Regions from separate parts of the Aeromicrobium sp. JJY06 genome, predicted to be linked through region 2. Evidence: riboswitches for the same ligand, from Rfam matches in the RefSeq annotation. Region 2 holds a riboswitch; the other holds the start of a gene.

Region 1 (14,397 bases), on a different contig from region 2:
GCGGGTCTCCTCGGCGTCGCGATGTTCCTGCACCACCTGCTGCGGGGCAAGCGCGTCGACAGCGAGGGATGGGCCGCGTTCTTCGGACTGACCGGTCTGCTGCTGTTCGTCCTGGGCGTGCACACCACCGTGACCTGGCCGTTCGGCGGGGAGGGCTTCGAGTACGCCAACATCGCCTTCGGCCAGCCGGCCGCCGCCTTCGGCGCGCTGCTGCTGTTCGCCGCGATCTACCTGTGGCGCAACCGCGAGCTCTTCGCCGGCGAGCAGCAGCTCGTCCGGGACGCGGTGCTGTCCGCCGTGAAGCCCGCGAGCATCTTCGTCGGCGCCCTCGGCCTGGGCATGGCCGTCCTGGCCATCGCCTTCGTGCGGTTCCAACTGGGTGCCGCGCCCCCGGAGGAGCCCATCAGCGGCCGCTTCGGCCACCTGCCGATCCTCGAGGCGCTGTTCCTCGGCGGCCTGTGGGGCATCGTCGCGGTAGGCGCGCTGCTGTTCGCGTTCGCGCTGCTGACCGACCGCCCGCAGCTGCTGCGCTGGGTCGTGTGGGCCTTCGTGATCGGCGGCGTGGTGTTCCTGCTGTTCGGTGCGATGAACTTCTACACGCACATCGGGATGTATCACAACATCGAGTACGGCACGAACTACAACTGGTGACGGCCTGAGGCACCCCGAACGGGCGGGCGGTGACGCGTGAGCGCACCGCCCGCCCGTTCGTTCGCCCGGAGTTCGGATCCATCAGGAGCCCGCCGCGAGCCACATCGACGTCTGCCACCCGTGGCTCGAGGGCGGGCTGGAGGTGGTGAGGCCGCGCGTCGTCGTCCGCCTCGGCGCCACGGCGGGCCGTTCGGTGCTGGGTCGGACCGTGCGGATCCGTGAGGAGCGCGGGCACGTGCTCGAGGTCGACGCGCCCCTACGCGGTGGTGCTCACCACGCCCCCTCGGCGCTGCTGCGCCTGCGCGACCGCGGCGACGACGCCACCGGGCTGCAGGACCTCGCCGTCGACCTGCGACGCGCCGCCGACGCCGCGTGAGCGACTACTGCTGCTCGGACTCGAGCTCGGGACGGGTCTTCGCGGCGCGGTCGCTGCCGTGGAGGTTGCCCGTGTCGACGAGCTCCTGCGCGATGTCGCGCAGCTTGAGGTTGCTGTGCGAGCTGATCCGCACGAGCACCTGGAACGCGGCCGCCGAGTTGACGCCGTAGCGCTCCATGACGATGCCGACGGCCTGTCCGACGAGCGTGCGTGCGTCCAGCGCGCGGGTGAGGTTCTCCTGCGCCTGGGCGGCGGCGAGCGCGACGGCGATGTGGGCGGCGAGCGCGGTGCCCTCGTCGCGGTCGTCCTCGCTGAAGCCGTCACGGCGCTGCGAGTAGAGGTTGAGGGCGCCGATGTCGTCCTTCTCGGTGAACAGGCGCAGGCACAGGACGCTCAGCACCCCCTGCTCCTCGGCGACCCGCGGTCCCCAGATGCCCCAGCGGGCGTCGTCGGTGAGGTCGGGCGAGTGCACGACGGCCTCGTCCCACACGGCCTGCAGGCACGGGCCGTCGCCGAGGTCGTACTGGAGCCGGTCGCAGGCCAGCGCGACGCCGTCGCTGGACGAGGGCGTCTCGAGCGCCCCGCGCCGTCGCACGAGCGTGACGCTGGCGGAGTCGCAGTGGCGGATGTTCGTGACCGCCAGCTGCACGGCGGTCTCCATCGTGGCGCTCGCGCTCGGCGCGGTCTGGAGGTTGCGTGCGGCCTCGGCGAGCCGTTCGGCGAGCGGCAGGTCCTCGCTCATGAGCCGACGCCCTCCCACGGCTCTGCGTCCTCGGCGAGGGACGACGGGAACAGGTCGGCGCAGCCGGCACGGCGCGCGACCACCCGGTGGTAGTCGGAGTCGCCGACCACCTCGAGATCTCCGCCACGAGCACGCAGCCTCAGCTGCTCGTCCCGCAGCACCCGCAGGTTCGACTCGTCCACGTACGTCACCTCCTCCACGTCCACCTCCACGCGGGTGCACCCGCGCGTCGCCAGGCTCTCGAGCACGTCGGCGAGGTGTGCGGTCGTCGACGGGTCGAGCTCGCCGAAGATGCGCACCTGCGCCAGCGGTGGATCGCACGAGAACTGAAAATCGGTCTGCAAGGCAGACCTCCTCTGGGGGAGGAGGATCAGTGCCTGGGTTTGAAGCACCGCGCTAGAGCCCCAAAGTACAAGTGCAGGGGTGCCCGGAGCAATTCAGGGAGGGCGTGTCAGCCGAACGTGTCGAGCGCCCTGCGCAGGGCGAGCACGACGCTGTGGACGAGCAGCTGCTCGTGGGTCTCGCCGGGCTGGTTCCGCAGCAGCTGCTCGAGCTCGGCGTCGGCGGCCGTGAGCGTGGACTGCGTGTCCCCGCCGTACTGGTAGGCGTCGAGGGCGTCGGCCACCCGGTGCATCGCGCGGGCAATGGGCTCGCGAGCGTCGTCGGAGAGTGCGGCACGACCCTCGGGGTCCCCGGGGACGCCGTGGGGCAGCAGCACGAGGTCGCTGACGTCGGAGACCAGGAGGGACACGCGGTCGAGCGAGTCCGCCTCCTGGGTCAGCACGTCCAGCGCGTCACGGTGCCGGCGGGCGCGCGCGTTCGCCGTGAGGGACTCGTGGACCAGGGTGACGGCGTCGCGCATCGCGGTCCGGGCCCGCCGGAGCTCGGAGTGCTCACGGTGCCACTCGTCGAGCGTCGGCAGCTCGTGCTGGACCATGAGGTCGCCCAGCTCGCGCAGCTGGGCCGCCAGCACCGTTCGGGTGCGTCCGACGGCGAGTCGCGCGGGGGCGAGCGGCAGCGGCGGCGCGACCATGTTCACGGCGATGCCGACCATCGCGCCGACGAGTGTCAGCCCGCCGTACGCGGCGATGAAGTTGGCCTCGCCGTGACCGATGATCAGCGTGAACACCGCCGCCGTGGGCGCCCAGCCGCCCATGGCGCCGAGGGGCCGCCAGCCCGCGACGCTCACGGAGATCGCGACGACGAGCGCCAGCGTGACGGCCGCGACGTAGTCCCCGGTGGCCGTGTCGACGAGCCAGGCGATCACGCCGCCGACGACGATCGCCCCGACCGCCTGCAGGGACTCGCGCACCGAGCCCGCCAGCGTGGATGTCGTGGCGATGATCGCGCCGAACGGCGCGTAGTACGGATAGTCCTGCGATCCCGGGACGAAGCGCACGAGGATCCACGCCAGCCCGGCGGCGACGGCCGCACGCAGTGCGAGGGCGATCCGGGGATGCATCATCCACCGGTCGAGGAGCCATCGGGTCGCTGCGTGCATCACCTCACCGTGACACGAGCCGCCGACGGCGGCACCTCGTCCTGGCTCAGCCGTTCCCGTGGGGCGTCAGCACGACCTTGCCGACCGTGGCCCGGGTCTCGAGCGCCCGGTGGGCCTCGGCCGCCTCGGCCAGCGGCAGGACCGTGCCCACGAGGGGCACCCGGGTCCCGTCCGCCGCCGCGGCCAGTGCCCTTCGCTCGAGCTCGGGCAGGCGGTCGAGGATCGGCGGCCCCAGCACGTCGACCACCCGGCGCTCGGGATCGGCGTAGGCGTTCTGCTCGCCCGACGACCAGCCGAACCGCACGAGCCGCCCGCCCGGGGCCAGCCCACCGAACAGGACGCGTCCCACGGGCCCGGCGACCCCGTCGAGCACCACGGTCGGCGTCCCGGCCTCGGCGATCCGCGACTCCCAGCCGGGGGAGAGGCGGTCGAGGGCGAGGTCCGCGCCGAGCCGCCCGACGAGCGCCGTCTTCTCCTGACCGCCGGCCACGCCGACGGTGCGCGCGCCCGCGCTCCGCGCACCCTGGAGCAGCAGCGGGCCGAGGCCTCCGGCAGCGGACGTGACGACGACGACGTCGTCGGGACGCAGCCCGGCGAGCTCGAGGATCGCGGTGGCGGTGCGACCGGTGCCGATCGTCGCGACGGCGGTCGGTGCGTCCATGCCGTCGGGGATCGCATGCGCCCGGTCGGCGGCCACGACGGCCTGGTCGGCGTAGCCGCCCCCGCCGAACCCGAGGTGGGCGACGACGCGCCGGCCGAGCCAGCCGGCGTCCACACCCGCGCCGACCTCGTCGACCACGCCGGCGACCTCACGGCCCGGGACGAGCGGCAGCTCGGGCCGCGGGCCCGCGCCGAAGGAGTCACCCGCCCGGATCGACGTGTCCAGCAGGTGCACGCCGGCGGCCTCGACCGCGATGCGGAGCTGCCCCGGGGCAGGGGCCAGGTCGGGGAGGCGCTCGAGGCGCAGGACGTCGGCGGGCCCGAACTCGTGGTGGCGGATCGCGTGCATGACCCCATCGGACAACCTCAACCCCCGTTGAGGTCAAGCGAACGCCTCGCCGCACGGGCACACCGTGCGTAGGGTGCCAGCATGAGCGCGATCTCCCTGACCCCCGAGGACCCCCGCGGCATCCTGCTCTTCGCGCCGGGAGCCGGGGGCGACCCCACGCGCTACCGCCGGCTGCTCGACGCGGCGGCGGACGCCGGCTTCCTCGTCCGTGCCCCGGAGCACGAGCTCACCGAGACGTTCTCCGACGACGTGGTGCGCCGGAGGGTGGAGGCGCTGGTCGCGCCCCTCGCCGGGCTCGACCGCGACGACCTGCCCGTGGTGGCGGCGGGACACTCGCTGGGTGGGTGCGCCGCCCTGTGCCTCGCGGGAGCCCGTCCCCGAACGCGGGCCGGGGAGCCGTTCGAGGTCCCGACCGAGCCGCGCGTCTCGCGCGTGGTGGTGCTGGCGCCGGCGACCGGCTGGTTCGCGGGCCCTGACGCGCTCGACGCCGTGACCGCCCCCGTCACCGCGTTCGTCGGCTCGGAGGACACCGTGACCCCACCGGAGTCGGCCGAGCTGCTCCGCCCGGCGCCGGCCGGCCTCGACCTGCACTCCTACGACGGCGTCGGCCACTTCGACTTCATGTCGCCGCTGCCGTCGAACAAGGTGCCGACACCGTGGCTCGATCCCGACGCGTTCTACGAGGTCTTCCTCCGGGACTTCCTCGCCGCGATCGGCTGACCCGACCGTCCGTCGACTGTTCGCGGCGACCCCGTCGGCCGCTCGTGGCCGTCGCGTCCGCCGGCGGGTCGAAGGGTCGGGCTGGCCCGACACCAGGTGTCGGGGTGGCAGGATCGTGTCCCGGCCGCGACACGACGACGATCGAGACATGACCACCATGAGCATCCCCACCACCGCACGGCGCGACCCGTCACCGCTGGCCGCCCGCGTCGGGTGGGACACCCTGTACGCCCTCACCGCCTTCCCGCTCGGCCTCCTGGGCTTCGTGATCACGATCGTGGGCGTCGCCACCGGCGTCGCGACCCTGATCGTGTGGGTCGGCGTCCTGGTCCTCGCCGCGACGCTGGTCGTCTCGTCGTGGCTGGCGCGCCTCGAGCGCGTGCGGCTCGTCGCGATGCAGGGCCGCGAGCCGCGGCCGACGACGTACCGCGTCGGCACCGGGCGCGAGGGCCGCGTCGCCCGTCTGATCGCGCCGCTGCGCGACCCGCAGATGTGGCTCGACACGCTGTGGGGTCCGCTCGCGTTCGTCACGGGCCTCGCCGCGTTCATCGTGACCGTGGTCTGGTGGGCGGGCGTGCTGACCGGGCTGACCTACTGGTTCTGGCAGATTTGGCTTCCGCAGAGCGAGGGCAACGAGACGCTGGCGTCGCTCATCGGCCTCGGCGACGGGCGGCTGGCGGACAGCCTGCTGAACCTCGCGATCGGCCTGGCGGCGCTCGTGACCCTGCCGTGGGTCGTCCGCGGAGCCGCGTGGCTGCACGCGTCGCTCGCCGACGTCGTGCTCAACGGCCGCAGCTCGATGTCGGCCCGGGTCGAGCGCGCCGAGGGGGCGCGCGACGCCGCGCAGGAGGCCGAGGCCGTGGCGCTGCGCCGCCTCGAGCGCGACATCCACGACGGGCCGCAGCAGCGCCTCGTCCGCCTGACGATGGACCTCGGTCGGGCGCGCCGTCAGGTCGGTGCGGACCCCGAGCAGGCCTCCGCCACGATCGAGTCGGCCCTGGAGCAGGCACGCGAGACGCTCGACGAGCTGCGCGCGCTGTCGCGCGGCATCGCCCCGCCGCTGCTGGTGGATCGGGGCCTCGGGGTCGCGCTCGACGAGCTGGTCGTCCGCAGCGCCGTCCCGGTGACCCTCGTCCACGACCTGCCCGCGGGCCTGTCGCCGCACGTGGAGACTGCCGTCTACTTCACCGTCTCGGAGGCGCTCACCAACGTGGCCAAGCACTCCGGCGCGGACACGGCCGACGTGCGCGTCGTGCCCAACGGCTCGGACCTGCTGGTGCAGGTGCGCGACGCGGGCGTCGGCGGGGCCCACCCGGGCAAGGGACAGGGCCTCGCGGGCCTCGCCCAGCGAGTCGCGGCGGTCGGCGGCACGCTCGAGGTCGACTCGCCGGTGGGCGGTCCGACGCTCGTCACCGCGCGCATCCCGGCCGGGTGACCACCGGCGGCGGGACCGCGACCGGGCCGATGCACGATGCTGGTGCGATGCGCATCGTGATCGCCGACGACTCGGTCCTGCTCCGCGAGGGCCTGCGGCTGCTGCTGACCGAAGCGGGTCACGAGGTCGTGGCACAGGTCGCCGACGGGCCCGGATTCGTGGCAGCCATGACCGAGCACCGTCCCGACCTCGGCGTCGTCGACGTGCGGATGCCGCCGAGCCACACCGATGAGGGACTGCGGGCTGCGGTCGAGGTGCGGGGCCGGTGGCCGCAGGCGCGGATCGTCGTGCTGAGCCAGTACGTCGAGGTCTCGTACGCCGACGATCTGCTGGCCGGAGGCGAGGGCGGGGTCGGGTACCTGCTGAAGGACCGCGTGAGCGACGTCGACGACTTCCTCGGCGCCCTCGACCAGGTCGTCGCCGGTGGCACCGTGCTCGATCCGCAGGTGGTCCAGCAGTGGATGGGACGCCGGGCCGACCCGGTCGCGGCGCTGACTCCGCGCGAGCGCGAGGTCCTCGCACTGATGGCCGAGGGCCGCTCCAACCAGGCGATCGCGCAGGCCCTGCACGTCACCGAGGGCGCGGTCGAGAAGCACACGCAGCGCATCTTCGCGAAGCTCGGCCTGTACGCCGACGAGAGCGACCACCGGCGGGTGCGCGCCGTGCTGGGGTGGCTGCGCTCCACCTCGCGCTGAGGCTCAGAGCGCCGCGGTGCCCTCGACCAGCAGAGTCGCCGGGTCGCCCTCCTCGGGCGTGGGGACCACGGGGCTCACGGGTTCGCACCGCAGGGAGCGCAGCTCGCACGTGACGACCTGCCGAGCACGGACGATGTTGTCGACGTCGGCCTCGTCGATCTCCTCGGCCACGCCGAAGAACGTGTCCGCGTCGCTCCAGCCGGCCAGCGTGAAGTGCTCCCACGGTGCGTCGATCCCGCGCTGGTCGCCGCTGGCGGCGTCGTAGACGACGGCCTGGGTCGGCCACGCCGAGGTGTCGAAGATCGTGCTGCGATCGGGTGACAGGAGCCCCGGTCCGTACAGCGAGGAGTCCGACAGCTCGCGGTGACGACCCTCGCCGCTGATGCTGACGCGGTAGCCCGCGGGGAACAGCGTGTCGGCCAGGTGCGGGTAGACCTCGAGGCCGTCGGCATCGAGGGTCGCGGCCTCGCGCGAGCCGTCCTCGAGGTCGATCGTGGCACCGTCGAAGAAGACGTGCTCGGTGCTGACGCCGTGCAGCAGCGGCATGATCTCGCCGTACAGGTCGGCGAGGTCGGCCTCGCGGTCAGGCTTCTCGTCCGGCGTGCGGTAGAGCTGCTCGCCGGTGCGGGTGTCGAACGCGGCGACCTGGATGACGTGGGTGCCGTAGCGGTCGGTCGGGCCGCGCGACTGGTCGACCGTGGCGAGCACGGAGCGGTCCGCCGAGACGGCGAGGTTGTCCCACCCGACGTCGGCGACCTCGCGGATGTCGCCCTCGGCGCTGGTGAACAGCAGGGTCCCGCCGCGATTCCAGTAGACGCCCGTCGCGCCCAGGACGAACTGGTCCACGTCGTCGCCGAGCTCCACGGTCACGTCGCCCACGTGCAGCGTGCCGTCGAGCAGCCAGGCCGGCGCGGTCGTGTCCCACGTGGTCGGGCCCACGGGCAGCGTGAACGCAGGCGTGACCGCCGACCCCTCGGTCGAGCCCGCACACCCCGCCAGCACGACGCAGGCGAGCAGCGCCACGATCGTGCCTCGGATGCCCACCGGGCCATGATCACACGGCCGCCCGCGAGCACGTCGGACGCGCGGGCTAGCCTGCAGGCGAGACACGGGGTGCCCCACCGGGGCTGAGATCACACCCGTCGAACCTGATCTAGTTCGTCCTAGCGAAGGGAATGTCGCGATGTCGCGCACGCCTGCAGACCTGTCCTCCTTCACCTCCGAGGCCCTGGGCCGCGTCCGCGCCCGAGGGCCGCTCGTCCACTGCATCACCAACAGCGTCGTGGTGAACTTCACCGCCAACGCCCTGCTCGCCGCCGGGGCGGCGCCGGCCATGGTCGACATCCCCGACGAGGCCGGTCCGTTCGCCGCCGTCGCCGACGGGCTCCTGGTGAACCTCGGCACGCCCACGGCCGAGCAGCGGGCCGCGATGGTCGAGGCCGCCGAGGCCGCGAACGCCGCGGGCACCCCCTGGGTCCTCGACCCGGTCGCGGTCGGGTCGCTGCCCGTGCGGACCGCGCTCGCCGAGCAGTTGCGCGACCTCGGGCCGACCGTGGTCCGCGGCAACGCATCGGAGATCATCGCCGTCAGTGGATCCGGGGGCGGTGGCCGCGGTGTCGACGCCACGGACGACGTCGAGGGGGCCGTCGAGTCGGCGCGCGCTCTGGCCGTCCGCACGGGTGGCGTCGTCGCGGTCTCCGGACCGGTCGACGTCGTGACCGACGGCGAGCGCCTGGTCCGGATCGCCAACGGCGACCCGCTGCTCACGCGGATCACCGGTGGCGGCTGTGCCCTCGGCGCGCTGATGGCGGCGTTCGCCGCGGTGGACGACGACCGTCTGGCCACGACCGTTGCCGCGGTCACCGTCTACACCGTCGCCGCGGAGCTCGCCGCGAAGCAGAGCGCCGGCCCCGGCACCTTCGGCCCGGCCTTCCTGGACGCGCTGGCCTCAATCGACGCAGCCGACCTCGACGCGCGGGCGCGGCTGTCGTGAGCGCCGACCTGTCGGTCTACCTCGTCACGGACGCGGCGGTCGCCGCGTCGCGCGGACGGGAGGTCGTGGAGGTGGTCGCCGAGGCGGCCGCCGGGGGAGTGACCGCGGTGCAGGTGCGCGAGAAGGAGGCACCGGCCGCCGACTTCCTCGCCACCGTCGTCGCCGTGTCGGAGGTCCTGCCGGAGCACGTCGCCCTGATCGTCAACGACCGCGTCGACGTGTTCCTCGCCGCCCGGGCCCGCGGCGCCCGGGTCACGGGCGTGCACCTGGGGCAGGCGGACCTGCCGTCTGCGGTGGTTCGCGAGCTCGTCGGCCCCGAGGCGCTGATCGGCCTGAGCGCCGCCACGCCTGCGGAGCTGACCGCCGCCGAACTGGATCCCGGCCGGGTCGGCTACGTGGGGATCGGGGTGCTGCGGGCGACGACGACCAAGCCGGACGCGCCGCCGCCGCTCGGTATCGAGGGATTCGAGCGGCTCGCGCGGAGCACTTCCCTGCCCGCCGTCGCGATCGGCGGCATCACGAGCGCGGACCTGCCGGCACTGCGCGCCGCGGGTGCGGCCGGAGCAGCCGTCGTCTCGTCGATCTGCGGTGCGGCAGACCCTCGCGCGGCTGCGCGCGAGCACGCTGACGCGTGGGGTCTGGCGTGAGCGCCCCGGTGCAGGTGCCGCGGGTGCTCTCCATCGCCGGCACCGACCCGACGGGCGGCGCGGGCGTCCAGGCCGACCTCAAGAGCATCGCGGCCCAGGGCGGCTACGGCATGGCCGTGGTCACCGCGCTGGTCGCGAAGAACACGCACGGCGTGCGGTCGGTGCACGTGCCGCCGGTCGCCTTCCTCGCCGAGCAGCTGGATGCGGTGAGCGACGACGTCGAGATCGACGCGGTGAAGATCGGGATGCTGGCCGGCCGCGAGGTCATGGAGACCGTGAGCGCGTGGCTCGACCGCGCACGACCGCCGGTGGTCGTGCTCGACCCCGTGATGGTCGCGACGAGCGGTGATCGGCTGCTCGACGCGGACGCCGAGGAGGCGCTGCGGGGCCTGCTGCCGCGGGTCGACCTCATCACGCCCAACGTGCCCGAGCTGGCGGTCCTCGCCGAGGAGGCTCCCGCGACCTCGTGGGGCGAGGTGCTGGCGCAGGCCTCCCGCGTCTCGGTGGCGTACTGGGTGCGGGTGCTGGCGAAGGGCGGCCACCTCGACGGCGAGTCCGTCCCGGACGCCCTGGTCGACGGGAGTCGCGTCGTCGAGTTCACCGGGGCCCGGATCACGACCACGTCCACCCACGGCACGGGATGCTCGCTCTCGTCCGCCGTCGCGACGATCGTCGCGCGCACCGGCTCGTGGGAGCAGGCGACGGCCGACGCCAAGCGCTGGCTGGCCGAGAGCATCGCCCACGGCGAGGATCTGCGCGTCGGCTCGGGCCATGGCCCGGTCAGCCACTTCGCCGGGCTGTGGGCCCGCGGAGGCCTCACGACCCGGCCCACCGCCGCCGAGGTGGAGCGCGACTGGTGGGACGCCGTGGCGGACGTCCGGGCGGCGATCGACGATCTGGGCTTCGTGCGGGGACTGGGGGACGGGACGCTGTCGAAGGAGGCGTTCGGCTGGTACCTGGCCCAGGACGCGCTGTACCTGCGGGACTACGCGCGGGTGCTGGCGGAGGCGAGCCGGCTGGCGCCGACGCTGGGGGAGCAGGCGTTCTGGGCGTCCGGCGCCCACGGCGCCCTCGTCACCGAGCTGGCCCTGCACACGGACTGGCTGGGTGGCGTGGAGCCGGCCGCGCCGAGCGCCACGACCACGGCGTACCTCGACCACCTGCTGGCCACCGCGGCGCGGGGCGACCACCGTGTGCTCGCGGCGGCGGTGCTGCCCTGCTACTGGATCTACGCCGACCTCGGCGAGCGCCTCCGCGGGCTCGCGACCGACGGGCACCCCTACCGCGACTGGCTGCTCACGTACGGGGATCCCGCGTTCGAGTCCGCGACCGAGCAGGCGATCGTCGTCGTCACCCGGCTCGCCGCCGAGGCCGACGACGCCACCCGGGACGCGATGTGGCGGGCGTTCCGCGCCTCGTGCGAGCACGAGCTGGCCTTCTTCGCTGCTCCGCCGGACGGAACGGTCTAGCCGCCTCGTCGCGCGAGGAAGACGTCGTGCTCCGCGCACGACTCGGGCACGGTGACGCCTGCTATCGAGAGCGGTCCGGGCGGCACCGTGTCCGACGAGTGCTCGAGGACCATCCCGCCCGGCACCTCGACCCGGTCGCCGAGCGAGAGCTCGCCGAGGTGCGGGATGTCGATCGTGAGCGGGTCCTCGTCGACGACGTCGGTGCCGACGGGCCAGATCACGACGATGCCGTCCGCGCCGAGACACCCGCCGACCAGCTCGAGGGTGCCGCCGCCCAGCGCGTCGGCGCCGGAGCTCGACCGCTCGCCGACGAGCACCGTCGCGTCGCCGGCGGTGATCTCCTTGCCGCCGCAGCCCGCGAGGGCGAGAGCGATGAGGAGGGCGGGCAGGGTGCGCATGCCTGAAGCCTGCCCGTTCGCCGTGCAGACGGTCGACGTTTCGCCGAACTCCGCGCGGGACCCATCCGACGACGCCTCGGTTCCGAATGACTCGCATGGATGCACCGGAGAACACCCGGGTCGCTGTCATCGGTTCCGGGATCTCCGGGCTGAGCGCGGCCTGGTTCGCCACCCAGGCGGGCGCCCGCGTGGTGGTCTACGAGGCCGACGACCGCCTGGGAGGGCACGCCGACACGCATGTGGTCGCCGAGGGCAGCCGCGAGCTGGCGATCGACACGGGCTTCATCGTCCACAACCGCCACACGTACCCGGTCCTGTGCCGTCTGTTCGACGAGCTCGGCGTGCAGACGCAGCCGTCGGAGATGTCCCTGTCGGTGCACGACGTGGCGACCGGACTGGAGTGGGCGGGTGCCAAGGGACGGCGCGGGCTGTTCCCCGAGCCGCGTCGCGTGCTCGACGTCGGGCACTGGCGGATGCTCGCCGAGATCCCGCGCTTCCACCGGGCAGCCCGCCGCCTGCTGGCGTCGCCGCCCGAGGCGGGCGACCCGACCCTCGACGAGTTCCTGGACCGGCACCGGTTCAGCGACCGGCTCCGCCGGCACTTCATCCGCGCGCTCGTGGCGGCGGTCTGGTCCTGCGATCCCGAGATCGCGGGGCGGTACCCGGCGCGTCACCTGTTCGCGTTCCTCGCGAACCACGGCATGCTCGCGGTGTTCGGCAGCCCGCGGTGGCGGACGGTCGTCGGCGGGTCCCACGACTACGTGCGACGGATCGCCAAGGAGCTCCCGGACATCCGGGTCTCGACCCCGGTGACGGGCATCGAGGAGGACGTCGACGGCGTGACCGTGCTCGACGCCGGCGGAGGCCGGGAGCGCTTCGACCGCGTCGTCGTCGCCACCCATCCCCGCCAGGCGCTCGCGATGCTCTCCGCGCCGACGCCGGCACAGCGCGAGGTCCTGGCCGCGATGCCGTACTCGCCGAACCCGGCCCTGCTGCACACCGACGAGAGCCTGCTGCCGCGCTCGGACGGGGCTCAGGCCGCGTGGAACCTGCGCCTGCCGAGCTCGCCCGACGGACGCGTGACGGTCACGTACGACATGACCCGGCTGCAGCGGCTGCCCACTGACAGGCGCTACCTGGTGACCCTGGGCGGCGAGGATCTCGTCGATCCCGCCACGGTCATCGCGCGGATGGACTACGAGCACCCGGTCTACACGGCCGAGACCGTCGCGGCCCAGCGACGACTTCCCGAGATCGACACCGATCGCATCGTCTTCGCCGGTGCCTACCACGGCTGGGGATTCCACGAGGACGGCGCTCGGTCGGGCGCCGAGGCCGTGCGGAGGCTCGGGCTGGGCGCCCCCGCCCCCGCAGCCCGCGCCCCGGAGGTCTTCCGCACCACCGTCGGCCATCGCCGGACGCAGCCGTTCACCCGGTCGTTCGAGCAGCGGTCCTCGACGTGGGTCGTCGACATCGACCAGCAGGCCGCACGGCAGGCGGGACAGTCGCGGTGGCGCCGGGTGACCGGCGGCACGATCGAGTCGCGCGACCACCTCGGCGACCCGAAGGCCACGCTGCGCCAGAACCTGGCGGCGTTCCTGGCCCGGAACGGACTCGAGCTCGGCGACGCGACCGTGCGCCTGATGGCCCACCCCCGAGCCTTCGGCTTCTGCTTCAACCCGATCAGCGTGTGGTGGTGCACGACGCCCGACGGCACTGCGCTGGCCACGGTCGTCGAGGTCCACAACACCTACGGCGACCGCCATGCCTACCTGTTCGACGGCGGCACCGAGACGGAGCGCCGGGTCGACAAGGCGATGTACGTCTCGCCGTTCCACGGCGTGGAGGGCTCGTACCGGGTGTCGGCCCCCGTGCCGACGGACGCTCTCGACGTCCGCGTCGAGCTCGACCTGCCCCACGGCGGGGCGTTCCAGGCCTCGATCCGGGGCCGGCGGACGTCCGGCCACCGCCGGGCCGCCGTCTCCGGACTCGTCGACCGTCTCGCCATCACCGCGCACGGCCTCGTCCTGTGGGCCCGGCGCCTGCCGATCCACCCTCGTCCCACCCATCACCAGGAAGGTGTCCGATGACGACCCTCAGCCTCTCGGCCTCGCACTGGCCGACCCTGGACCTGCCGTCCCCCTCGCGCGCGACCGACGTCAGGGCCGCCCTGGCGCGACGCCTCTTCGAATCGGCCGTGGAGCGGCTCGACGTGAGCGTGAGGATCGAGGGCCGCACCCTCGGAGCGGGCGGCCCGCTGATGACGATTCACCGTCCCGACGAGTTCTTCCAGCGTCTGGGCGCCCGGCCCTCGACGGGCTTCGGCGAGTCCTACATGACGGGAGCGTGGGACGCGGACGACCTCGGGGCGTTCCTCACGGTGCTGGCCTCGGGGATCCGCACGCTCGTGCCGCGGTCGCTGCAGGTCATGCGCGGTGCCGTCATGCCGCGGCCTCCGCGCGACGAGCGGGGGGACAAGGCCGACACGCAGCGCGTCGTCGGGCATCACTACGACCTCTCGAACGACCTGTTCGAGACCTTCCTGGACCCGACGATGACGTACTCGAGTGCGCTGTTCGAGGAGACCTCGGACGGCACCCCGGTGGTCGGCGGTGACCTGGAGCAGGCCCAGGAGCGGAAGCTCGACCGCCTGCTGGACCTCGCCGGTGTGGGCGAGGGCACCCGCCTGCTGGAGATCGGGTCGGGCTGGGGCTCGCTGGCCATGCGGGCCGCCCGTCGCGGCGCGCGGGTCCGGACGATC
Region 2 (14,397 bases):
GGCCTGCGTGGTCTTCTTGGCGCGGTCCTCGAAGGCGCCGGCGCAGCCGACCCAGAACAGCCACTCGACCTCGTCGAGCGACTCGACGTCGACGCCGACCTGCTTGACCTCGAAGTCGAGGTCCTCGGCCCACTTCATGCGGTCGCGCGGGTTCATGCCCCACGGGTTCCCCTTGCGCTCGAGGCCCTTGAAGATGTTGTTGAGCTCGGCGGGGAAGTTGGACTCGACGAGCACCTGGTAGCGGCGCATGTTGTCGATGTGGTCGACGTGCTCGATGTCGACGGGGCACTGCTGCACGCAGGCGCCGCAGTTCGTGCACGACCACAGGACGTCGGGGTCGATGACGCCGAACAGGTCCTCGGTGCCGATGAGCGGACGCTCGAGCTCGCGCTGCTGGTCCTCGGTGAGGGTCTCGGGGTCGGCGCCGAGCAGCGGCACCTTGGCGTACGCGTGCTCGCGCAGGCCCATCATGAGGAGCTTGGGGGAGAGGGGCTTCTCGGTGTTCCAGGCGGGGCACTGGCTCTGGCAGCGGCCGCACTCGGTGCAGGTGGAGAAGTCGAGGATGGACTTCCAGCTGAAGTCCTCGACCTTGCCGACGCCGAGCTTCTCGAACTCCTCCTCCTCCATGTCCTCCATGGTCTCGAGGTCGAGCGGCTTGCCCGCGACGTAGAGCGGGACGAGGGCGCCCAGCGCGGTGCCGCCGTCGGCCTCGCGCTTGAAGTAGATGTTGAACCAGGCCAGGAAGCGGTGCCAGGCGACGCCCATCGTGAGGTTCTTGCCGATGACCATCAGCCAGACGGTGGCCGAGACGACCTTGACGACCGCGAGCAGCGTGATCGTGACCTCGAGGCCGGTGACCGACAGGCCCGACCAGAGGGTGTCGCCGATCCAGCCGGTCAGCGGGAAGTGGAAGTACGTGCCGTGGCTGTCGCCCTCGAGGCTCATCAGGCGGTACTCGGCGCCGCGGATGAGGATGCCGGCGGCGCACTCGAGCGCGACCATCGCCTCGACGAAGTAGGCCTGGCCGAAGCGCGAGCCGAAGAAGCGGCTCTGGCGGCCCTGGGTGCGCGGGTGGTTGCGCTGGCGGATGACGACGAGCGCCGCGATGCCGATGAGGCCCAGCCAGGCGATGGCCTCGCTGACCCACTCGAAGAGGAAGAAGTGGCCGATGATCGGCAGCACCAGGTGCGGGTTCCAGACCTGCAGGTAGGCGGTGGCGACCGCGGTGCTGAGGATGAGGAAGCTGAAGAAGACGGCCCAGTGCAGGAGGCCGACCCAGTGCCACTGGAGCATGCGCGTGTGGCCGAGGGTCTCGACCAGCATGTTCTTCGTGCGGCTCGCCGGGTTGTCGGTGCGACCGTAGGCCGGCGTTCCGGCGCGGATGACCCCGAGCATCCGCTTGATCCCGGGCGCCAGGTAGTACACCGCCAACGCCGTCGAGACCAGCGTGATCACTCCGGCGATGATGTTGATCGGTTCCATGCCGATTCCTCTCGCGGTTCAAGCAGTTGGTGCTGACCCTAATCTGCGGCGGAGAGCGCTGCTCAGTTAGGCCAGCCAAAGGCGTACGATGATGTTACCTGCGAGTAGCAACGGGTACGCAGGCGATGGCCGCCAGCGGGAAGACCGCGACCGCCGCGAAGGCCCAGCCGTAGCCCGCGAGCTCGACGATCGCGCCGACGACGGGCGGCACCGCCGCCGCGGTCAGGTACTGGCCCGTGTTCTGGATGCCGAACGCGCGCCCCGACCACCGCGGTCCGGCGATCTCGGCCACGGCGGTGAACGCCAGGCCGTTGTCGACGACCGTGATCACCATGGCGGCGACCATCAGGGTGATCGCGACGGGCGATCCCTCGAGCACGGCCAGCGCCAGCATGGAGACGGTGGCCGCCACGGCCACCTGCCGCATGGGGCCGAGCCGATCGCCGACGCGGTCGGACCACCAGCCCGCGGCGATGCGACCGCCCGCGCCGAGCACCTGCGAGACCGCGTAGAGCGCTCCGGCCGCGGCCGGGCTCCAGCCGTGCTGGTCGATGAGCCACAGCAGCATGAAGGTCCACACCGCGTACTGCGGGATGACGAGCAGCGCCGAGGCTCCGTGGATCCGCACGAGGCGCCGGTCACCGCGGTAGGGGTTGGCGCGGGGGTCCGTGCCCTCCGTCGCGAGCCGCGGCGGGTCCACGACGGTGAGCGCGATGAACACGGTGGCGACCGCCGAGACGACGAGGCAGCCCAGCACGATCGGCGCGACGCCCCACGACTGCACGCCGGCGGGGACGACGAGGGCGGCCACGCCGACGCCGAGGGGAAGACCCGTCTGGCGGATGCCCATCGCGAGACCGCGGCGATGCGCGGGGAACCAGCCGACGACGAGCCGGCCGCTGGCGGAGTTGGAGCTGCCCGCGGCCACGCCGCACAGGCCGAAGCCGAGCGCGAGCACGACCACGTCGTCGGCGCGGGCGCCGGACCAGGCCACCGCGCTGCCCACGACGAGCAGGGCGAGGCCGGACGTCAGCGCGATCCGCTCGCCCACGCGATCGACGATCGCGCCCCACGCCACGAGGGTGAGCAGGGTGCCGACGGTCGGGGCGGCGGCGAGCGCGCCGGTGGCGACGAGGGGGACGCCCTCGTCGAGGTGCAGGTGCGGGATCAGCAGCAGCGGCGTGCTGACCACGGCGGTCGCGGTGACCTGCGCGATCATCGCCGCGACCAGCATGAGCCAGGGGCTCGGGCGGCGCGTCACCTCCGCGCGCGGGTCATCCGAGAGCGCCCACGTGCGCCAGCGCCTGCTGCAGCAGCACGCCGCGGCCACCCTCGAGCTCGTCGAGGATCGCGGGGCTGAGCGCCTCCTGCGGAGTCAGCCACGAGAGCTCGAGCGCGTCCTGGCGCGGGTCGCACTCGCCGGTGACCGCCACGACGTAGGCCAGCGCGACGGCGTGCTGGCGCGCGTCGTACAGCGGCGTGACGCCGGGGATCGGGAAGTACTCGGCGACCGTGAAGGGCACGATGTCGGCCGGCAGCTGCGGGAACGCCGTGGGGCCGAGGTCCTTCTCGAGGTTGCGCATCAGGGCGGAGCGGATCGGCTCGCCGTGCAGCACGCGACCGGAGACGAACGAGCGCGCCATCGTGCCGGTGGTGGGGGAGCCGCGCAGCAGCAGGCCGACCTGCTCGACCTGGCCGAGGCTGTCCAGTCGGACCGGGATCGCCTCGACGTAGAGGATCGGGACGCGGGACCGGGTCTCCTCGAGCTGGAAGTCGGAGAGCCAGCCGGGGTTCGGGTCGGGGGTGCGCACGGAGGGCATGCGCCCATTGTGGTGGATCCCTGGCTGTCGGCAGCGGACGCGGACGTGAACACGGGTTGTCACTGGGAGTTACAGCACTTAGGGTGAGCCACATCACAAGGCCCGTCCGTCTCAGGGGACGGGTCTGCCGGAGGAAGGCTCGCCCGTGATCCGCACGTCCCGAACATCCCAGCGCCTCGTCGCCGCAGGCTCGTCGGCGGCCGCCCTGGCCGCCGCGGCCGTGGTCGGAGTCGGGCTCGTCTCGCCCGCCTCGGCCGCCGACGTGGAGCTGGAGAAGTCCTTCGACTACACGTGCCAGGTGACGGCCGGCGGGCTGAACCTCGGCGAGCACGTGATCGGCGTCCTCGCGTCGACCACGGCGCCCGAGTCGGTCTCCCCGGGCGAGGTGATCGCGCCGCGCACGGTGAACATCACGCTCACGATGCCCGAGCTGCTGCGTCAGTCCACGGCCATGCTGCTGCAGGGCCGCGAGGCCGACGGCGAGTCCACCGACTCGGCCGTCACCCTGACGACGGGCGGCGAGACCACGAGCGTCCCGATCCCGAACCTCGGGTCGCCGCGCACGCCCATCCCGCAGACGGCGAACGAGCCGTGGACGATCCCGGCGTCGGGCACGGTCCCCGAGATCACGACCCCGGCCACGGCGACCGGCTCGGTCGTCCTGGGCATGCCGAGCACCTTCTCGATCGCCGCCACCATCTACAAGGCCGACGACTCGACCGTCCCGTCGACCCTGACCTGCGCGGGCCCCGGCGACCTGTCGCTCGGCACGATCGCGGTCACCGCGGGCAGCGAGCCGACCACCGGCCCGACCTCCGAGCCGACCTCGGAGCCGACGAGCGAGCCCACCACTGAGCCGACGAGCGAGCCCACCACTGAGCCGACGAGCGAGCCCACCACTGAGCCGACGAGCGAGCCCACCGCCGAGCCGACGACGGACCCGACCTCGGAGCCGACGAGCGAGCCGACGACGGAGCCGACGAGCGAGCCGACGACTGCTCCCACCACGACCCCGACCGATCCGCCGGCGGCCGACGTCGACCTGTCGAAGCGCTTCGACTACACGTGCCGCGTCACGGCCGGCGGACTCGACCTCGGCTCGCACGTGATCGGCGTCCTGGCCGAGACCACGATCCCGTCGCGGGTCCAGGTCGGCGACGTCATCTCCTCGCGCGGCGTCGACATCACCCTGACCCTGCCCGAGCTGCTGCGGCAGTCCACCGCGATGCTGCTCCAGGGCCGTGAGGCCGAGGGCGGCTCGACGGACTCGTCGATCACCCTGACCACGGGCGGCCAGACCCAGGCCGTCGCGATCCAGGACCTGAAGTCGGCACGCACGCCGATCCCGCAGGTCGCCGACGAGCCCTGGCTGATCCCCGCCACCGGCACGGTCCCCGAGATCACGGTCCCGGAGTACGCCGAGACCTCGGTCCGCCTGGGCATGCCCGAGGCGTTCACGATCCAGGCCACGATCCACAAGGCCGACGGCTCGACCGTCCCGTCGAACCTGACCTGCGCGGGCCCGGACGAGCTCGGCCTGGGCTCGATCCCGGTCGGCGACGCCGAGCCGGAGCCCACCACGGGTCCCACCAGCCAGCCGACGACCGCGCCGACCACGCAGCCGACGACCGAGCCCACGGGTGAGCCCACCACGGCTCCGACGACCGGCCCGGGCGACGACGAGGACCCCGACGCGGTGGAGCTGCTGAGCGACGACGTGCTGTCGCCCGGCGACACCATCACCTTCGCCTTCGGGTCGAACTGGATCGGCAAGGAGCTCGAGTTCGAGCTGCGCTCCGACCCGATCCCGATGGGCACGAAGGTGGTGCCCACCTCGGGCGAGGTGTCGGTGCGCATCCCGACCAACGCGCCCGCCGGCTCGCACGACGTCGTGGTGCTCAGCCGCGGCGAGGTGATCGCCTCGGTCCCGGTCGAGATCCTGCCCGCCGACGCCGCGGCCGACACGACCGACGACGACTGGATCAGCGACGGCTACCTCGCCGCGACCGGCGGTCCGGCCGTGAGCGCCGCGCTGCTCGGCGGCGTCCTGGTGCTAGCCGGAGGAGCGGCCCTGGTGCTGCGCCGCCGCACGCGTCGCAGCTGACGCAGGAGTGAGCGGGGGCGGATCCTCGGGTCCGCCCCCGCTGCCGTGCCCGGCCCGTGCGGGCTAGGCTGGCAGCACCACGACAGGGGAGCGCCATGCAGAGGGCGCTGAGAGTGCGGAACAGCCGCAGACCCTTGAACCTGCTCCGGTTAGCACCGGCGAAGGGAGTCATCATGAATTCTGCCGTCACCTCCACGACTCGTCCCACCCGCTACCGCACGATCGACCTCGTCACGATCGCGATGCTCGGCGTCGCCTTCGGCGTCGTCTTCTGGGGCTGGGGGAAGTTCTACGACGTCATCGACCTCGGTGCCGCGGTCGGCTTCAAGCCCGCGGCCGCCCTCCTGGGCGGCATGTGGCTCATCGCCGGCGTCGTCGGCGGCCTCATCGTCCGCAAGCCCGGCGCCGCGTTCGCCACCGAGTTCATCGCCGCGCTCGTGTCGATGCTGGTCCTGGGCGGCACGTCCTGGGGGAGCACCGTCCTGATCTCGGGCGTCGTGCAGGGGCTCGGCGCCGAGCTGATCTTCGCGCTGTTCCTCTACCGCCGCTTCGACCTGCTGACCGCGGTCCTGGGCGGCGCCCTGTCGGGCGTGCTCGAGGCGTTCTACGAGTGGAAGTACTACTTCCCCGACTGGGACCTGCAGTGGCGCCTGCTGCACCTGGGCTTCCTCGCCACCTCCGGCGTCGTCATCGCCGGCTTCGGCGGCTGGCTGCTCGTGCGGTCGCTGGCGAAGGCGGGCGCCCTGGATTCCTTCCCCTCCGGGCGGCCGTAGCGCGTGACGATCGCGTTCCGCGACTTCACCTGGACGCCCCTCCACGGGCGGCGGCCCGCCCTCGACCGGCTCGACCTGAGGATCGAGCGGGGCGAGCGGGTGCTGCTCGTCGGCCCCAGCGGCAGCGGCAAGTCCACGGCGCTCCACGCCGTCGCCGGTGCGCTGGGATCGACGCTCGTGGGGGACGCGTCCGGGTCGGTCGAGGTCGACGGGCGGATCGGCATGGTCACGCAGAACCCGTCGGCTTCGATCGTCGCCGACCGCGTCGGGCGCGACGTCGCGTTCGGTCCCGAGAACCTCGGCCTGCCGCGCGACGAGATCTGGCGGCGGGTCGACGCGGCGCTCGACGCCGTGGGGCTGCCGTACGACCGCGACCGCTTCACCAGTGCGCTGTCCGGCGGTGAGCGGCACCGGCTCGCGCTTGCCGGCGCACTGGCCACCGAGCCCGACCTGCTGCTCCTCGACGAGCCGACCTCGATGCTCGACCCCGCGCTGGTCGAGGTCGTCCGCGACGCCGTCCTGGCGGTCGTCGGCGACCGCTCGCTCGTGGTGGTCGAGCACCGCTTCGAGCCGTGGCTCGACCACGTCGACCGCGTGGTCGTGCTGGACGCCGGTCGCCTGGTCTTCGACGGCTCGGTCGCGCAGTTCCGCACCGCGGCCGTGCCGGACGCGCTGTGGATGCCCGGGCGCCCCGCCCCCGTTCCCCTGGAGGTCCCCGGCGAGCTGCTGGCTCCGGTGGAGCCTGCGCACGTGCGCGTCACCGACCTCGTCGTCGACCAGGTGACCCGGGGCCTGCGTGGCTCGGAGCGTACGCGCGCGGTCTCGGGGCTGACGCTCGCGCTCGAGCCGGCTACCCTCAGCGCGCTCGTCGGTCCGAGCGGCGCCGGGAAGTCCACGGCTCTGCTGGCCCTGGGCGGTCTCATCGAGCCGGTCTCGGGGGTCGTCGACGCGCCGCGCGGGCTGGGCTGGTGTCCCCAGGACCCCGAGCTCGGCTTCGTCGCCACCACGGTCCGCGACGAGCTGGAGGCCACGCCGCGCGCGCTCGGCCGCGCGGTCGACGTCGAGGCGCTGCTGGAGGCCGTCGGCCTCGCCGGGCGCGGCGACGACCACCCCTACCGGCTCTCAGGCGGCGAGCAGCGCAGGCTGGCACTGGCCGCCTCCGCGGCGCACCGTCCCGGACTGCTGCTCGCCGACGAGCCCACGGTGGGCCAGGACCGCGACGCCTGGGCGCTCGTGGCCGGCTGGCTCGGCTCGGCCGCGCGCCACGGCGTGACGGTCGCGGTCGCCACCCACGACCCCGACCTGCCGCGCGACCGCGAGGTCCTGCTGCGCGCCGGGGAGGTGGTGGCGTGACCGGCCTGCTCACGCGCCTCAACCCGCTGGTCCTGATCGGGATCGGCGTCGCGGCTGCCCTCGGCTCGCCCGCGATCCGCACGCTGCCGATCGCGGTGGTCGCGGTGTCGCTCTGGGTGCTCGCCGCAGTCCTCACGGTGCCGTCGTGGAAGTACCCGGCAGTCTGCCTGCTGCTCGTGCTGATCCCGATGGCGAGCGTCGCGTGGTCCACGTGGCTGCTGGGCGGTCGCGACGCCGAGGTCGCCCTCGTCGCCGGCCTGCGCACGTTCGTGCTGGCGTGGCCCGGAGCGGTGGCGGTGGGCTACGTCGACGTCGCGCGGCTGGGGGACTACCTGGCCCAGAGCCTCAAGGTGCCGGGGCGCTTCGCCGCCGCCCTGTCGGCGGCGCTCCAGCGGGTCAGCGGCTCGTGGCGCACGTGGCACGACCTGGAGCGGACGCGCCGGGCCCGGGGGCTCAAGGTGCGGCCGTGGTCGATGGCGTTCGCGCTGCTCGTGCACACGATCCGCGAGGCGACGCGCACGTCGATCGCGATGGACGCGCGCGGCTTCGCGACCGCGCACCGTCGCACGTGGGCCGAGGCCGCCACGTGGTCCCGTGCCGATGTCGGCGTCCTCGTCGGAGCCGTGATCCTGGCTCTCGTGCCGGCGGGGATGCGTCTCATGGGCCTCTGACGCACCACCGTTGAAAGGTGTCTTGCGTCACAGTGCAACTTCAGGTTACAGTCGTCGGCACTGCCCGCATAACGGGCGTTTACACCCACGACCGTGGACCTGAAGCGAGGAGAGCCCATGCGCCAGAGCGCCGCAGCTGCACGTCGAGGACTTCGGTTCGCGATCGCGACGGCGCTCGTGGGCGCAGGCGTCACCCAGGTCGCCCCGGCGGCCAGCGCGGCTCCCGCCGGCGTCGAGCGCGTGGGCTACGAGTGCCAAGCCACCAACCCGATCATCAACTCCACGCTCGAGGGTCACTACCAGTTCTACGTGACCGCCGAGACCGACCTTCCGGACAGCGTCCAGGCGGGGGCCACGGTGCCCGCCACCGACACCACGCTGAGCCTGATCCTCTCGCGTGACCTGGTCGACCACCTCTACACGAAGATGGAGGTCCGCCGGGTGCGCGGCACCTCGCGCTCCGACGTCGTCCTGCAGGCCGTGGCCCCGGGCGGCGAGGTCCTCGAGACCCGCAACGAGCCCGTCAGCGGACTCCAGGCCGACTGGGTGCAGATCCGGACGGGCGCCGAGCTCACGATCCCGGCCGCGGGCACGGTCGCCGCGATCGACGTGCCGTCGACGGCCGAGAACGGCCTCATCTACGTCCAGATGCCCAAGACCTTCTTCCTCGACTCGGTCATGGACCCGCCGGTGCTCGGCTCGGTCTCGGAGGCCGAGCTCAAGTGCGTCCGCCAGAGCGACAACGCCGCGGCCCGGGTGATCGGCACGATCCCGATCGGCGCCGGTTGCACCGCGGTCGAGTGCCCGCTCCCGCCCGCCGAGGATGACGGCGGTGGCGGTGGCGGCGGCGGTGGTGGAACCGGCGACGGCGAGGACCCCGAGGTCATCGAGCCCGTCACCCCCGACGAGGAGACCGCCGTCGACGACGACTACGCATTCGACGAGAACGGGTCCGGCGACGATGCCGCGGTCGCCTCCGCCTCGGCCGAGACCACGGCGCTGCCGGCCACCGGCTCCTCGTTCGGTCCGCTCCTGGGCGCCGCGCTCGCCGTACTGGTGGCGCTGCGGATCGGCCTCGCCGTGAGGCTGCGGCGCACCGGCCGCTGACCACCAGTTCCTCCAGGTACCCGCCCCGCGGGTTCCGTCCCCCTGTGAAGGAGCCCAGATGGGTGTCGAAGTTCGCGTCGAAGGGCTGACCAAGGCCTTCGGCAGCCAGACGATCTGGCGCGACGTCTCGCTGACGCTGCCCGCCGGGCAGATCAGCGTGATGCTGGGCCCCTCGGGCACGGGCAAGTCCGTCTTCCTCAAGGCCCTGATCGGCCTCATCAAGCCCGACGAGGGCCACATCCTCATCGAGGGCACCGACCTCGCCACGTGCAGCGAGCGCGACCTCTACGAGATCCGCAAGCTGTTCGGCGTGCTGTTCCAGGACGGCGCGATGTTCGGCTCGATGACCCTGTTCGACAACGTGGCCTTCCCGCTGCGCGAGCACACCCGCAAGAACGAGACCGAGATCCGCGACATCGTCATGGAGAAGATGTCGATGGTCGGCCTGGTCGGTGCCGAGACGAAGCTGCCCGGCGAGATCTCCGGCGGCATGCGCAAGCGCGCCGGTCTCGCCCGCGCGCTCGTGCTCGAGCCCGAGATCATCCTGTTCGACGAGCCCGACTCGGGCCTCGACCCGGTCCGCACCGCCTTCATCAACCAGCTGATGGTCGACCTGAACGCCCAGACCGAGGCCACCTTCCTCATCGTCACGCACGACATCAACACCGCGCGCACCGTGCCCGACAACATCGGCCTGCTCTACCACCGGCACCTGTCGATGTTCGGCCCGCGCGAGATGCTGCTCTCCAGCGAGGAGCCGGCCGTGCGCCAGTTCCTCAACGCCCAGACGGTCGGCCCGATCGGCATGAGCGAGGAGAAGGACGCCGACGAGCTCGCGGCCGAGGACCACAGCACCCTGCCGCCGCTGCCGCCGATCCCGCTGCAGCTGTTCCCGTCCGACGGCCGCCCCCGCGCCACCCAGGCCGAGCCGGGCGCATGGTGCGCGGCCCACGGCGTCGTGCCCCCGCCGGGCTCCTTCCTGAACGACGGCTCGGGCTTCTCGGCGCCGTCGCCCCAGTCGATCGGCGGTGCCCGATGAGCCTCGGCGAGCGCGTCACCGCGCCGTTGGCCACCGCGGGCCGGCTCTTCGCGTTCGGCGCCGACGTGCTGCTCGCCGTCTTCCAGCGTCCGTTCCAGCTGCGCGAGTTCATCCAGCAGGCGTGGTTCATCGCGTCGGTCACGATCATCCCGATCGCGCTCGTGGCGATCCCGTTCGGCGCCGTCGTGGCGCTGCAGACCGGCAGCCTCGTCCAGCAGTTCGGCGCGCAGTCGTTCGTCGGCTCGGCCGCGGTGCTCGCGGTGCTGCGCGAGGCCGCGCCGATCGCGACCGCGCTGCTCGTGGCCGGCGCCGGCGGCTCGGCCATCGCGGCCGACCTCGGCGCGCGCAAGATCCGCGAGGAGCTCGACGCGATGATGGTGCTGGGCATCGACCCGATCCAGCGTCTCGTCGTGCCGCGCGTGCTGGCCTGCATGCTCGTCGCGGTCTTCCTCAACGGGCTGGTCAGCGTGGTCGGCGTGCTGGGCGGCTACATCTTCAACGTGATGATGCAGGGCGGCACCCCCGGCGCCTACCTCGCGTCGTTCACCGCGCTCGCGCAGACGCCCGACCTCTACCAGGGCATGGCGAAGGCGCTCGTCTTCGGCCTCATCGCCGCGATCGTCTCCACCTACATGGGCATGCACGCCGACGGCGGCCCGCAGGGTGTCGGCCAAGCGGTCATGGAGTCGGTCGTCATCACCTTCCTGCTGCTCTTCCTGGCGAACTTCGTGATGAGCGCCCTGTACTTCCAGCTCGTCCCGGCGAAGGCGTTGTGACGTGGCCAGCCTGACGACCGCCGTGCGCCGCCCCCTGGGGATCCTCGACGACCTCGGCCTGCAGCTCGCGTTCTACCTGCGCACGATCGCGTGGATGCCGCGCGTCATCACGCGGTACCCGCGCGAGATCCTGCGGCTGCTGTCCGAGGTCACGTTCGGGCGCGGCTCGCTCGCCGTCATCGGCGGCACCGTCGGCGTCATCTTCACGATGTCGTTCTTCACCGGCGTCGAGGTCGGCATGCAGGGCCACAGCGCTCTCGAGCAGCTGGGCACCAGCGCGTTCGCGGGCTTCTTCTCGGCCTACTTCAACACCCGCGAGATCGCGCCGCTCGTGGCCGGCATCGCGCTGGCCGCCACGGTCGGCTGCGGGTTCACGGCCCAGCTCGGCGCGATGCGGATCTCCGAGGAGGTCGACGCGCTCGAGGTCATGGCGATTCCGTCATTGCCGTACCTGGTCACCACGCGCGTGCTGGCCGGCATGATCGCGATCATCCCGCTCTACATGGTGGGCCTGATGTCGTCCTACCTCGCCACGCGGCTCACGATCACCGCGATCTACGGGCAGAGCAGTGGCACGTACGACCACTACTTCGACCTGTTCCTGCCACCCGAGGACGTCCTCTGGTCGTTCTTCAAGGTGCTCGTGTTCGCCGTGCTGGTGATCCTCATCCACTGCTACTACGGCTACTACGCCAGCGGCGGCCCGGTGGGCGTCGGCGTGGCCGTGGGTCGCGCGGTGCGCACGTCGATCGTCGTCATCAACGTCGCCGACCTCATGATGTCGATGGCCATCTGGGGCACCACCACGACCGTCAGGCTGGCCGGCTGATGGCGCGCGTGTCCACCCTCGACCGCCCCGCCGTCGTCCGCAGCCTGGGCGTCGCCATGGTCGCGCTCATCGTCGGTTCGGTGCTGCTGACGTACGCGGTGTTCACGAAGGCGTTCTCCTCCGACATCCCCGTCCTGATCCGCAGCAACGGCGTCGGCCTGCAGCTCAACCCGAACGCCGACGTGAAGCTGCGCGGCGTGATCGTCGGCCGCGTCGACGAGATCACCTCCGAGGAGGGCCAGGCCGTCATCCACCTGCGCCTCGACGCCGACCAGCAGCAGGTCATCCCGTCCGACGTCCAGGCGTTCGTCGTGCCCAAGACCCTGTTCGGCGAGAAGTTCGTCGACCTCCAGCCCGTGGCGCAGTCGGCCGGCACCCCGATCCAGGCCGGCGACGAGATCACCCAGGCCGCGCTGCCGTCCGAGGTCGAGACCCTGCTGGCCGACCTCGACCCGCTGCTGACGGCGCTCAACCCCGAGGACCTCTCCTACGTCCTCACGGCGCTGTCCGACGCGCTGTCGGGCCAGGGCGAGAAGGTCGGCCAGACCCTCGAGACGCTGTCGGGCTACCTGCAGAAGATCACGCCGCTGGCGCCGAAGTTCGTCGAGGACGTCACGCTGCTCGGCGACACCGCGAAGACCTACGCCGACGTCATGCCCGAGATCGGCACCACGCTGCGCAACGCGGTGGTCACCGGCAACACGCTCACCGCACGTCGGGCCCAGCTCCAGACCCTCTTCGTCGAGACCGCCGCGTTCGCGACCTCGGCCGAGAAGCTGGCCCAGCGCTCGGGCGACGACTTCATCACGCTCTCGCGCGACTCCCGGCCCACCCTCGAGCTGCTGGCGCAGTACTCGCCCACGCTCGAGTGCGTCCTCAAGGGCATCGACCGTCTCAAGCCCGCGATCGACGGGGCGTTCCGCAACCACCGGGCGCACGCGTCGATCGAGTTCGCCCCGCGCTCCTCGCGTGACTACGAAGCCGACGACGCCTACGAGCTGCCCACGGCCGGGAAGTCCGGAGCGCTCGCGCCCAGCTGCGCCACGCTGCCGCGCACCGCCTACACGGCGAAGCGCCCCGCGCCCGGCATGAGCGACACCCTGCTGGAGCAGTTCGGCATCGGCGGCGACCTCGGCAAGCGCTCGCCGCTCGTCGCGCCCTCGGTCGCCAGCCCGGCCGGCACCGACGCCGAGGCCGAGCAGATCGACGCGATCGTCGCCACGGCCCTCGGCGTCGACCCCACTGACGTTCCCGACGTGGCCCGGCCGCTGTTCGGTCCCGTCCTGCGTGGAGCGGAGGTGACGCTCTGATGGCCCGCACCGGCATGGACCGCCAGACGGCCTCCGCGTTCGCGAAGCTCATGGCCTTCCTGGTCATCACCGGCCTGATGACCGCGCTGCTCGTCGCCGTCATCGGCAACACGTCGTTCGAGCGCACGGTCACCTACAAGGCGGTGTTCAGCGACGTGACGAGCCTCGTGAAGGGCGACGACGTGCGCATCGCCGGCGTGCGCGTCGGCAACGTCTCGGAGGTGAAGGTGCACTCCGGCACCAGCGCCGAGGTCACCTTCAGCGTCGACTCCGACATCGACCTGACGCAGTCCACCCAGGCCACGCTGCGCTACCGCAACATGATCGGTCAGCGCTACATCTCCCTCAGCGAGGGCGCCGACGGGGCGCCCGGGCGACTGAAGGAGGGCCAGACGATCGGGCTCGACCGCACCACGCCGGCGCTCGACCTGACCGACCTGTTCGGCGGCTTCAAGCCCCTGTTCGAGGCGCTGTCGCCGGAGGACACCAACCAGCTCGCCTACGAGCTGATCCAGGTGTTCCAGGGCGAGAGCGGCACCGTCGAGTCGCTGCTGTCGCACACCGCCTCGCTGACCCAGACCCTCGCCGACCGCGACGAGCTCATCGGCTCGGTCATCGAGAACCTCACGGTCGTGCTGACCTCGTTCAACGAGCGCGACACCGAGCTGTCCTCGGCGATCTCCACCCTCCAGCAGCTCATCACCGGCCTGAAGGACGACCGCGACGTGCTCACCGGCTCGCTCGACGACATCTCGGTGCTCACCGGCGAGACGGCCGGCCTGCTCGAGGACACGGGCCCCGCGATCACCGCCGACATCAAGGAGCTGCGCCAGCTCACCTCGAAGATCGGCACGAAGCAGGCGCGGCGCGATCTCGACCGCACGCTGCAGATCCTGCCGATCAAGATCGACCGGATCGGCCGCACGGGCCAGTACGGCTCGTTCTTCAACTTCTTCGTCTGCGACATCGGGGTCAACGGGAAGGTGCCGTCGTTGAACGGTGTCCCGGGATGGGAGCAGGCGCGTCCGTTCAAGACCACGAAGCGCGTCACCGTGACCGGAGCAGGGGTGAGTCGATGCCGCTGAAGGACATGAAGCCGATCCGCGAGCGCAACCCCGTGGTCGTGGGCGCGA

The links. A riboswitch is a leader RNA that binds a small molecule or an ion and turns the genes downstream of it on or off. The one in region 2 is predicted to bind thiamine pyrophosphate.
Region 1: another riboswitch for thiamine pyrophosphate. It lies ahead of thiM (hydroxyethylthiazole kinase); the one in region 2 lies ahead of ACGWYL_RS07250 (ECF transporter S component).

What each region holds. Positions count from the first base shown of each region.
Region 1 is NZ_JBIMRD010000003.1:30,311-44,707, reverse strand. It holds gene ACGWYL_RS16145 (DUF981 domain-containing protein) at 1-651, shown strand, start outside; gene ACGWYL_RS16140 (uracil-DNA glycosylase family protein) at 728-1,027, shown strand; gene ACGWYL_RS16135 (GAF and ANTAR domain-containing protein) at 1,032-1,769, opposite strand; gene ACGWYL_RS16130 (STAS domain-containing protein) at 1,766-2,113, opposite strand; gene ACGWYL_RS16125 (aromatic acid exporter family protein) at 2,221-3,270, opposite strand; gene ACGWYL_RS16120 (alcohol dehydrogenase catalytic domain-containing protein) at 3,317-4,279, opposite strand; gene ACGWYL_RS16115 (alpha/beta hydrolase family protein) at 4,361-4,999, shown strand; gene ACGWYL_RS16110 (sensor histidine kinase) at 5,148-6,434, shown strand; gene ACGWYL_RS16105 (response regulator transcription factor) at 6,482-7,129, shown strand; gene ACGWYL_RS16100 (hypothetical protein) at 7,133-8,173, opposite strand; TPP riboswitch at 8,229-8,322, shown strand; gene thiM (hydroxyethylthiazole kinase) at 8,313-9,122, shown strand; gene thiE (thiamine phosphate synthase) at 9,119-9,769, shown strand; gene ACGWYL_RS16085 (bifunctional hydroxymethylpyrimidine kinase/phosphomethylpyrimidine kinase) at 9,766-11,238, shown strand; gene ACGWYL_RS16080 (hypothetical protein) at 11,235-11,636, opposite strand; gene ACGWYL_RS16075 (FAD-dependent oxidoreductase) at 11,732-13,726, shown strand; gene ACGWYL_RS16070 (cyclopropane-fatty-acyl-phospholipid synthase family protein) at 13,723-14,397, shown strand, end outside.
Region 2 is NZ_JBIMRD010000001.1:1,463,749-1,478,145, forward strand. It holds gene ACGWYL_RS07230 (heterodisulfide reductase-related iron-sulfur binding cluster) at 1-1,482, opposite strand, end outside; gene ACGWYL_RS07235 (MFS transporter) at 1,577-2,743, opposite strand; gene ACGWYL_RS07240 (DUF4916 domain-containing protein) at 2,757-3,302, opposite strand; gene ACGWYL_RS07245 (DUF6801 domain-containing protein) at 3,448-5,406, shown strand; TPP riboswitch at 5,481-5,590, shown strand; gene ACGWYL_RS07250 (ECF transporter S component) at 5,580-6,179, shown strand; gene ACGWYL_RS07255 (ABC transporter ATP-binding protein) at 6,183-7,532, shown strand; gene ACGWYL_RS07260 (energy-coupling factor transporter transmembrane protein EcfT) at 7,529-8,203, shown strand; gene ACGWYL_RS07265 (DUF6801 domain-containing protein) at 8,321-9,310, shown strand; gene ACGWYL_RS07270 (ABC transporter ATP-binding protein) at 9,369-10,349, shown strand; gene ACGWYL_RS07275 (ABC transporter permease) at 10,346-11,125, shown strand; gene ACGWYL_RS07280 (ABC transporter permease) at 11,127-11,954, shown strand; gene ACGWYL_RS07285 (MCE family protein) at 11,954-13,264, shown strand; gene ACGWYL_RS07290 (MCE family protein) at 13,264-14,349, shown strand; gene ACGWYL_RS07295 (MCE family protein) at 14,340-14,397, shown strand, end outside.